3 regions of the Chryseobacterium sp. GP-SGM7 genome follow, and region 2 is predicted to be linked to each of the others. Evidence: riboswitches for the same ligand, from Rfam matches in the RefSeq annotation. Region 2 holds a riboswitch; each other region holds the start of a gene.
What was found. Region 2 has a riboswitch for cobalamin ahead of ACOOWA_RS12230 (TonB-dependent receptor plug domain-containing protein). Riboswitches for the same ligand answer to the same signal wherever they lie in the genome.
Positions count from the first base shown of each region.

Region 1: another riboswitch for cobalamin. It lies ahead of ACOOWA_RS03335 (T9SS type A sorting domain-containing protein); the one in region 2 lies ahead of ACOOWA_RS12230 (TonB-dependent receptor plug domain-containing protein).
Region 3: another riboswitch for cobalamin. It lies ahead of ACOOWA_RS13500 (acyl-CoA thioesterase); the one in region 2 lies ahead of ACOOWA_RS12230 (TonB-dependent receptor plug domain-containing protein).

Region 1 is NZ_JBMHFF010000001.1:736,456-739,739, reverse strand. Features, by position in the region: gene ACOOWA_RS03350 (S9 family peptidase) at 1-417, shown strand, start outside; gene ACOOWA_RS03345 (GxxExxY protein) at 458-835, shown strand; gene tpiA (triose-phosphate isomerase) at 944-1,702, shown strand; cobalamin riboswitch at 1,855-2,050, shown strand; gene ACOOWA_RS03335 (T9SS type A sorting domain-containing protein) at 2,154-3,284, shown strand, end outside.
Region 2 is NZ_JBMHFF010000002.1:775,075-778,358, reverse strand. Features, by position in the region: gene namA (NADPH dehydrogenase NamA) at 1-971, opposite strand, end outside; gene cdd (cytidine deaminase) at 1,079-1,561, shown strand; cobalamin riboswitch at 1,704-1,883, shown strand; gene ACOOWA_RS12230 (TonB-dependent receptor plug domain-containing protein) at 1,919-3,284, shown strand, end outside.
Region 3 is NZ_JBMHFF010000003.1:236,349-239,632, reverse strand. Features, by position in the region: gene ACOOWA_RS13510 (HD domain-containing protein) at 1-261, shown strand, start outside; gene ACOOWA_RS13505 (DUF6624 domain-containing protein) at 401-991, shown strand; gene ACOOWA_RS13500 (acyl-CoA thioesterase) at 1,164-1,547, opposite strand; cobalamin riboswitch at 1,660-1,844, opposite strand; gene ACOOWA_RS13495 (hypothetical protein) at 1,923-2,720, opposite strand; gene ACOOWA_RS13490 (ATP-binding cassette domain-containing protein) at 2,753-3,284, opposite strand, start outside.

The sequences.
Region 1 (3,284 bases), on a different contig from region 2:
AACATGAAACCTGAACTTTGGAATGGAATCATTGCACAGGTTCCGTTTGTGGATGTGGTCAATACAATGTTGGATGAAAGTATTCCATTGACAACGAATGAATATGATGAATGGGGAAATCCGAATAACAAAGAAGCATACAATTACATGAAATCTTATTCTCCGTACGAAAATATTGAGAGAAAAAGCTATCCGAACTTATTAGTTACAACGGGTTTGCATGATTCTCAGGTACAATATTTTGAGCCTGCAAAATGGGTGGCAAAATTAAGAGATTTGAAAACTGACAAAAATGTCCTATTCTTAAAAACAGATATGGAATACGGTCATGGAGGTGCTTCCGGAAGATTTGATTATCTGAAAGATATTGCGCTTGAATATGCATTTATGTTTAAACTGGAGGGAATTAGTAAATAAATGAGTTCTCGCAGATTTAGCAAATTTTGCAGATTATTAAATGACTGAAAATGAAATTTCATATATAATTCGTAAATGTATTTTTAACGTTTACAATCAATTAGGGCCTGGTTTATTGGAATCAATTTACCAAAGAATATTAATCTACGAACTTGAAGAAAATGGCTTAAATGTAAAATCTGAAGTTTTAATTCCAGTATATTACAATAACAAAAAGTTTGACTTAAATTTTAGAATTGATATATTAGTGGAGGATAAAGTAATTTTAGAATTAAAATCTATAAAAGAATTAGAAGCAATACATTACAAACAACTGTATTCTTATCTAAAATTATCAAACAAGAAATTGGGCTTATTAATCAACTTTAATACGACAAACATTATCGATAGCATAAAAAGAGTCGTTAACAATCTTTAAATCTGCTAAATCAAAATAATCTGCGAGAAAAAATAAAGGTTCTTGCAGATAGCAAATTTCACGTACTAAATTTAATTTATAAAAAACAAAAAAGATAATATAGAAACTATGAGAAGAAAAATAGTTGCAGGAAACTGGAAAATGAACAAAAACGTCATTGATGCTCAACAATTAATGATTCAGTTATTAAGTTACAAAAATGAAAATACAACCAACTGTGAAGTTTGGATTGCACCGCCTTCATTGTATTTAATGATGGCAAAAGATATTTTTGAGAAAAACGAAATCGGAGTATTTTCTCAGGATATGAGCGAATTTGAAAGCGGAGCTTATACAGGCGAACTTTCAGCAGATATGCTTGAATCTATCGACGCAACCGGTTCTTTGATCGGTCACTCTGAAAGAAGACAATATCACGGTGAAACTGACGAAAGCTGCAATAAAAAAGTAAAATTAGCTTTAGATAAAGGTTTAATTCCTGTTTACTGTAACGGAGAAACTTTAGAGCAAAGAAAAGCCGGACAACATTTTGACGTGGTAAAAACTCAGACCGAAACTGCTCTTTTTACTCTTTCTGCTGAAGAAATAAAAAAAGTGGTGATTGCTTACGAGCCAGTTTGGGCAATCGGAACGGGTGAAACTGCAACGCCGGAACAGGCGCAGGAAATTCACGCTCACATCAGAGGAATTATCGCTGAAAAATACGGACAGGAAGTTGCTGACGAAATTTCTATCCTTTACGGTGGTTCTGTAAAGCCTGATAACGCAAAAGAAATCTTCTCTCAGCCAGATATCGATGGTGGTCTTATCGGTGGAGCTGCTTTAAAACTTGAAGATTTCTCAAAAATTATTGAAGGTTTTAATTAAGAAAATTATTCATACGAAAAAGTAAAGACATATCATCTGGTATGTCTTTTTTAGTTAAATTAATAAAATATTGATTTTTAAATTATTTATTATTCAACATAATTTAAAAATTATTAAACTATTAATAAAATAACAATCAAAATTTAAGTAATATCTTTGCAGAAGTTTAAGGTTGAACCTCGAGTTCATTAATAGGGAATCAAGTGAAATACAATAATTCTTGAGCTGTACCCGCAACTGTAAGCTATTCGACTTATTATAAGGAAAACCACTGTTTTGCCTGAAACAAAATGGGAAGGTAATAATAAGATGCAAGCCAGGAGACCTGCCTTAAATGAATTTCAACTTTCGGGAAGAAAAGTTTATGAAATAAGAATCTTTATAGGTTTTTTCATGAATGTTTTTCCCTGCAGTGAAGTTTCGGGAATAAAACTTTAATTTAAATTATATCATGAAGAAAATCTATTTTCTTATTCTTGCGTTTGTAATTTCTTTTGCAAATGCTCAGACTGAAGGAGTCTTGGTACTCAACGAAGGCGGTGCGGGAAGCAATTCTGCTGAAATTTCTTTCATTAATAACCAATCGGTTGTCACCAACAATTACTACAAAAGTAAAAATAACAATGCTGTATTGGGCGATACAGCTCAGGATATTAAAATTTTTGGTGATAAGATTTTTGTAGTTTTAAATATTTCAAACCAAATCAAAGTCATCAACAAATCTGATTTTTCATTGATTACAACAATCTCTTCCAATCTTGACAATCCAAGATACATCGCATTCAGCGGAAATAAATTTTATGTAACCAATTGGGGAGGAAACGGTTCTACAACAAATTACGTATCCGTTTATAATATAAGCACTTATGCTCACGAAGCAAATATTCCTGTAGGAAATGGTCCTGAAAAAATCTTTGCTAAAAACAATAAATTGTATGTTTTATTGAAAGGAGGTTTCGGATTGAATCAGTTTATGGATATTATCAATACTACAACCAATACGGTTGAATCTCAGGTAAATGTCGGAAATTCTCCAAACAGTATTTTTGAAAAAGATAACTTATTGTATATTATGAGTTCGGGAGATCCTTATTCTGCAACATCTTTTGGAAGACTTACTGTTTACAATACAACGACACAAACTGTAGCCTCAAGCACAACATTTCCGGTGGGAGTAAAACCATCTTATATGGACACCGACGGAACGAATATTTATTACATGAACGAAGCTTCGATTTATAAAACATCAATCGCTTCGCCTTCAATTACTACAACTCCGATTGCCATTACGCCGATTACGGTAAACAGCTATGGAACTGCTTATGGATTTAATGTTGTAAATAATAAAATATATGCAGCTGATCCACAAGGATATATTGCACCGGGAAAAATTTACACTTACGATCTACAAGGTTCTTTATTAAACACTTTTACGGTAACTTCCCTGCCAAACCAAATTATTGCATACAGCAACGCTTCTCTTTCAACTGTTGAAAATGCTAAAGCTTCTAAATTGTCATTATATCCGAATCCTGCAAGCAACAAATTCTTTGTCGAGGGTTTATATTCGGGAAATGTTAAG
Region 2 (3,284 bases):
TACGGGTTTCTTAAAATCTCTCTCGCTACAAATATCAAATCTGCGTCACCGTTTTGCAAAATGTCTTCCGCCTGTTCAGTTTTTGTAATCAAACCAACCGCCGCGGTTTTCACATTTGCCTGATTTCTCACTGCTGAAGAAAACGGAACCTGATAACCGTCAAAAACCGGAATTTTTGCTCCGTGAATATTCCCACCACTTGAAACATCGACTAAATCTACATTATGCTGTTTTAAAATTTTAGACAGCTCAACACTTTCATCAATATTCCAACCGTTTTCAGCATATTCTGTCCCGGAAATTCTTACAAAAAGAGCAACATTTTCATTTAATTCCTGGTTAACAGCGTCTACAATTTCAATTAAAAATCTAATCCTGTTTTCAAAACTTCCGCCGTATTCGTCAGTTCTCACATTCGAAAGTGGAGATAAAAACTGATGAACCAAATATCCATGAGCTGCATGAATTTCAACAACATCAAAACCAGCATTTACAGCACGTTTTGCAGCATTTTTAAAATTCTGAATCTGTTCTTTAATTTCTTCTACAGTCAATACGTGTGGAATTCTTTCTGTCGGGTGATAAGGAATCGGACTTGGCGCGAGAGTTTCCCAGCCTTCCTCCAGAGAAATCTGTTTATTTTCCCACGTAGAACCTTTCCTTCCTGCATGTGCCAATTGAATTCCTATTTTACTTTCTGAGTTTTTATGAACAAATTCTACAATTTTCTGAAGTTTTTCAGCCTGTTCGTCATTCCAGATTCCCATGCAATGATTGGTAATTCTGCCTTTCGGTTCTACGCCGCTTGCTTCCACAATTAAAAGTCCGGTTCCACCTTGAGCCCGACTTCCGTAATGAACAAAATGAAAATCATTAGCCAGACCATTTTCAGCAGAATACATGCACATTGGCGACATTACCCAACGGTTTTTCAGCTCTACATTTCTGAATTTTATAGGAGAATATAACATTGAATTTATTTTTTAAAAGTTTAAATTTACGATTTACTATCGTAACAAAGATATTGCCAGCTTCGTCAAAAAGGTTTACTTTTATGCCCCTTTTTACGCAGACAAAAATGAAAAAAGATATAAAAATCAGTTACGAACATTTCAAAAGCAGGAACGACCTTAACGAAGTTGAAAACAGCCTTTTTGAAAAAGCAATTCAGGCAAGAAAAAATGCTTATGCACCTTACTCCAACTTCTTTGTGGGTTGTGCGGTTTTGCTTGAAAACGGCGAAATTTTCTCAGGAAACAATCAGGAGAATGCTGCTTTTCCTTCCGGACTTTGCGCAGAAAGAACTGCATTATTCTGGATTGGAGCTAATTTTCCGAATCAGATTGTTAAAAAAATATTTGTTGTAGGCGGACCAAAAGAATTTTCAGAGAAAAACCCTCCGATTCCGCCTTGTGGAGCTTGCCGACAAAGTATTATTGAATATGAAACCAAGCAAAATGAAAATATCGAGCTTTATTTTTCTAATTTAAATGATGAAGTGATTAAGGTGAGTTCTATTAAAGATTTGTTGCCGTTTTATTTTGACGGAACGTTTTTGTAGTAATTTTCCCACAGATTAAACAGATTAACACAGATGATTGAAAATATTTTTTTATTATTTTGCTTTAAAAAACTTTAATTTAAATAAAGATTAAGATTATATTTTAGCATTAATAAAATTTAATCTTTCTTTTCAAAAAAACTATATTTGCAAAAATTTTGGTTTCCAAGGTATTGGAACTAAGAGGGAATTGGGTGGAAATCCCAGACTGTCCCCGCAACTGTAAATCGCAACCTTATTTTCTACAAAAAACCACTGTCAAAAACGGGAAGGTGTAGCAAAAGCGAAAGTCAGGAGACCTGCCGGAATTTTAGAATATTAATAAATGATTGCTTTCGGAGGAAAGGCAAATAGATTATGATTTTAAAAAGAACACTCGTTTTGGTTTCTGTTTCTTCCTGCTTTGCCTTATATTTTGGTCAGGAAAAAACGATTGATACCGTATATGTTTTCGACAATCAAATGAAAAAAGTTAAGCTTTTTCATTCGTTACATACTTTATCTCCTAAAGATATTCAAAAAAACTCGTCTAACCTTTCTGAAGTATTGCGTTTTCAATCGCCGGTTTACATCAAAGAAAATGGTCGTGGTGCAGTTTCTTCACCTTCTTTCAGAGGAACAACGGCTCAACAGACTGCTTTTGTCTGGAACGGAATTAATATTAATTCTCAGTTTTTAGGACAGGGAGACATTAATAATATTGCACTTTTTGGATATGATCAAATGGAGATCAAATCTGGTGGCGGAAGTGTGATTTACGGAAGCGGAGCCATTGGCGGAAGTATTCATTTGAATAATAATCTGAGCTTTAATAAAGGTTTTAGCGGATTATTTAACTCTGAAGCTGCATCTTTCGGGACTTACAACAATTTTTTGAAAGCAGGTTACAGCAATGATAAATTCAGCATTAAAGCTTCGGGAAATTATTTTATCAGTGAAAATGATTATAAAGTTCCGGAAAAAAATAACTATATCAACCGAAACGGAAAGTTTTACAATACGACTTTTAATTTTGGAGCAGCTTATAAGATTGCCAATCATCAGACAATATCATGGCAAAGTCAGTTTTATGATGCTTCACAAAACTACAGAATTCTTGAAGAGAACGGAAATAAGACCAGTTATAAAGCACAGACTTTAAGAAGTTTACTTTCCTGGGACATTAATAAATCTAGAATTTCAAACAGTTTAAAAGCAGCTTACACAGAAGATAATTTCCAGTATTTTGGAGTTTATAATGCACCTTTTACGAGCGGTGGAATTAATAAAAATTACATTTTCAAAAATGATTTTAATTATTTCATCATTTCTAAACTGAATATTAATGTGATTGGTGAATTTCAGCAAAATCAGGGCGATGGTTTAGGAGATTCTGGGATAAAAAATGTAAGTAGAAACATAGGCTCAGTTGCTGGTTTATTAAGATATTTTGCAACACCGAATCTTAGATTTGAAGCAGGAATTAAACAAGATTTTGTTGAAAATATAGATTCGCCTCTTCTCTACTCTTTTTCAGGAAAATGGAAAGCGAACAGTTGGTATCAGGTTAATGTAAACGCATCAAAAAACTTCAGATTCCCTTCATTTAATGATCTGTACTGGAATCCGGGAGGAAATCTTAATCTGAAATCCGAAACCTCGGTTCAGGCAGATATGAATCATGAATTTAGTGTGGCGGGTTTTACGCTAAGTTTAAACCCGTATTATATGAAAATCGATAATA
Region 3 (3,284 bases), on a different contig from region 2:
CGCTCAGAATTTTTTAATCTTTGGCTGGAATTTGAACAAGAAGAGACTCCAGATGCTATTTTTGCCTGCGCAATTGATAGAATCATGCCTTTTATTTTAAATTCTCATACCTCCGGAAAAAGCTGGACAGAAGCTAAAGTGACCGAACTGCAAATCAGAAATATGCTGGAAAATGCAATCAGCCGCGCTTCTGATGAATTGGGAGAGGCTTTTCATCATTTTTTAAATCTCAATTTGGAATCGAAAAAGGTTTTAAGATAAATGAAAATCTAAAGCAAATTTTTGTGATTGAACACATCTTTTTTATAAGAGTTTATTCCGACACTTAAAAATAATTCCTATTTTTGTGTTATATTTCAAAAACGGTCAGCCTATTTGGGAATATGACAAAAAAATAGAAATGAAAGTAAAAAAAATATTATTTAGCATATTAATCGCTATTGTTGTAATCATATCGATATTCCTTTATATGAATAAGGATAAATTTGTCTATGTAGGTTCGGTGGATATTATTGAAGTCGATTGCAGCAAAAAACGTCAAATCCTGAGCGAAGTTTTAGAAAGTGACCAACGGATTAGAAAAGCAAATGAACCCATCAAATACGCTAAAGAAGATCACAGGAATCAGGAATTAGTAATCAGCATTATTGAAAAGTGCGGTATGCCTACATTAAAAGAGGTGGATCAAAAACAAATGGATGCAATCTGGTTGGGATTGCAACATAGTAGTAAAGAAATCAGAATAAAGTATTTTCCTTATGTAGAAAAAGCGGTAAAAAATGGAGACTTATCTAAACAACAATACGCATTGATGAAAGACAGGATGTTAATGGACGAAGGAGAACCCCAAATATATGGTTCACAAATAGAAAATGGTAAATTGTATAAATTAGAAAATCCTGAAACTGTAAACGAAAGAAGAAAAGAAATGGGATTGGAACCAATAGAGGATTATTTAAAGTATTTCAATATTAAGTTCAATCCGAATTAACAACACAACATATAATCACATAGACGACTCCTGTCATAATTAAATGGAGTGTGTCTACCGTAATTTAGATTTTATTTAAGGAAAAAGGTTTCAACGAACAGTTAAGTTTTCCGAAACCTTTTAAATAAAGACTGAAAGTGACGAATGGCAGTCAAAAACTACCGCTCATCTATTATAAAATTTGAATTGGTTTCTTAAATTCGTCGATTGCCACAAAAGTAAAATCTCCCACAATCGCCTTTTCTCTTTCGTAAGAGTACATTTGTTCAGTGTAGATTTCTACGTTTACTTTCATACTTGTATTTCCTACTTGAGAAACTCTCCCGATTAATTCTACAATCGTTCCTGCAGGGATTGATCTTTTAAAATCAATTTTATCGCTACTAACGGTTACCACACGTTTTCTCGCAAATCTTGTTGCAGCAATAAAGGCAACTTCATCCATCAATTGCATCGCAGTTCCTCCAAAAAGGGTGTCGTAATGATTGGTTGTATTGGGGAAAACGGCTTTGAAAATTCGGGTTTCCGAGGCTTGAATTCTTTCTTCTGTAGTCATATTTCATTATTAAATTAAAGCGAAAATGAAATACTATAACAATCCACAGAATAATTCGGGAACATAAAATTCCCAAAGAATTATAAGATCAATAAACTTCAAATCGCGAAAGTTTTTGTCTAAAGAAACAGGCAGGTCTCCTGACTTGTAACATCTTTATCCCTTCCCATTTTGTTTAAAACGAAACAGTGGTTTATTATAAAGACTTTGGTTACTTACAGTTGCGCGACAGTACGTGATTTTCACACGATTCCCTTTTAATCTGCGTTAAGCAAAACCCAATTTCCTGAAAAGTAAAAAGCAAAAAGATTTCCTCTGAAAGCTCAATTCTTTTCGGTTGCAAAAGTACTAATAATAAAGGATATTTTCTAAGAATTATTCAGGATTACTGAAAATGATCTGGCTGATTGCTTTGCCTTCTTTAATCGTCCAGAAAGTGGTGTATCTGTTTTCACCGGATCCATTAATCATATAAAGAAAAACATGATCATCGTCCATTGAAGTTACGCCCATGTTTTCAAAATCTTTGGTAGGCTGAAATAAATTTTTTATCCCTTCTCTCACGAAAACTGAACCTCTGCCCGGTTGTTGTACTCGAATAGATTTTATTTCAGTTAAATCTTCAGGAAGCTCTTTGCTGATTCCCCAAGGTTTTTGCTTGTCAATTTTAACGATGTTCCCTTCTGCATCTTTTTCCTGCTTTTTGAATTTTGCGTTGGAAGGATAAATATCAATCACCACTTTTGTTCTCTGGTTTGCCGGAGTTTTAGGATTGTTATTGTCAGTAAAAGTAACAGATCTACCGTTTTTAGATAAAACAGGAGTGAATTTCGGAAGCTGATCGATAAATGCAATCCGGCCTTTGTTTACCATCCCTTCTTTATTAAGACTGTCGTATCTTACAAATGGTTTTGGTAACTCTTCTTTTTCGGGATATTTAATCCAGATCCAGTCGGTTTCTCCCGGAGCGGGTTTTACATAAACAAAAACATCACCTTTTTTCATTCTGATTTTATCAACGATTTTACGGTAGTCTTCTTTGTGTACACGCACCATCGCATAACCATCTTCAGCTTTTACAACACCAAAAGGAACTTTATTCTGTGCATTAATCAACGCAAAAGAAAAAATACTGAATATCGATAAAAAGATTGCTTTGTTTATGAAAGTCATTATAAAGAATATTTGTAGCTCAAAGATATAAATTAAATATTTTTCGGAAGATAATTAAACTGCTTCAATTCTTTTAAATCTTTAACCGGCCTTAAATAACCTTCAGAAAGCAGAAAAAAATCATCAGAAACATCCAAAACATCATGATATTGATGATCTGAAATGATAAAACCTTTATTTTCAGTTTGTTGTTTAATAATTTTTTTTAATTCGGTAATCATTTTTGGTGACAAACTGTGAAATGGCTCATCCAATAAAACAAACTCTGCTCCTGAAAATATAATCAAAAGGGTTTCTATAATTCTTAATTCTCCTCCTGAAAGTGTTTTTGGAGTTTCATTTAAAAAAGGTCGAACAAATTCTACATCAAAAATTTCTGTATTGTTTTTTTCAGTACAAAACAAACCGACAAGACTTTTGATTTTTATATTCTTAGGTAAAAAAGAATGTTGAGGCAAATAAGCAATCTTATTTTTTCTGTCCGACTGATTTCTCAGAATTTCATTATTAAACTTAATAAATTGCGTTTCACCTTTAATAGTTCCAAAAATAATCTGAAATAAA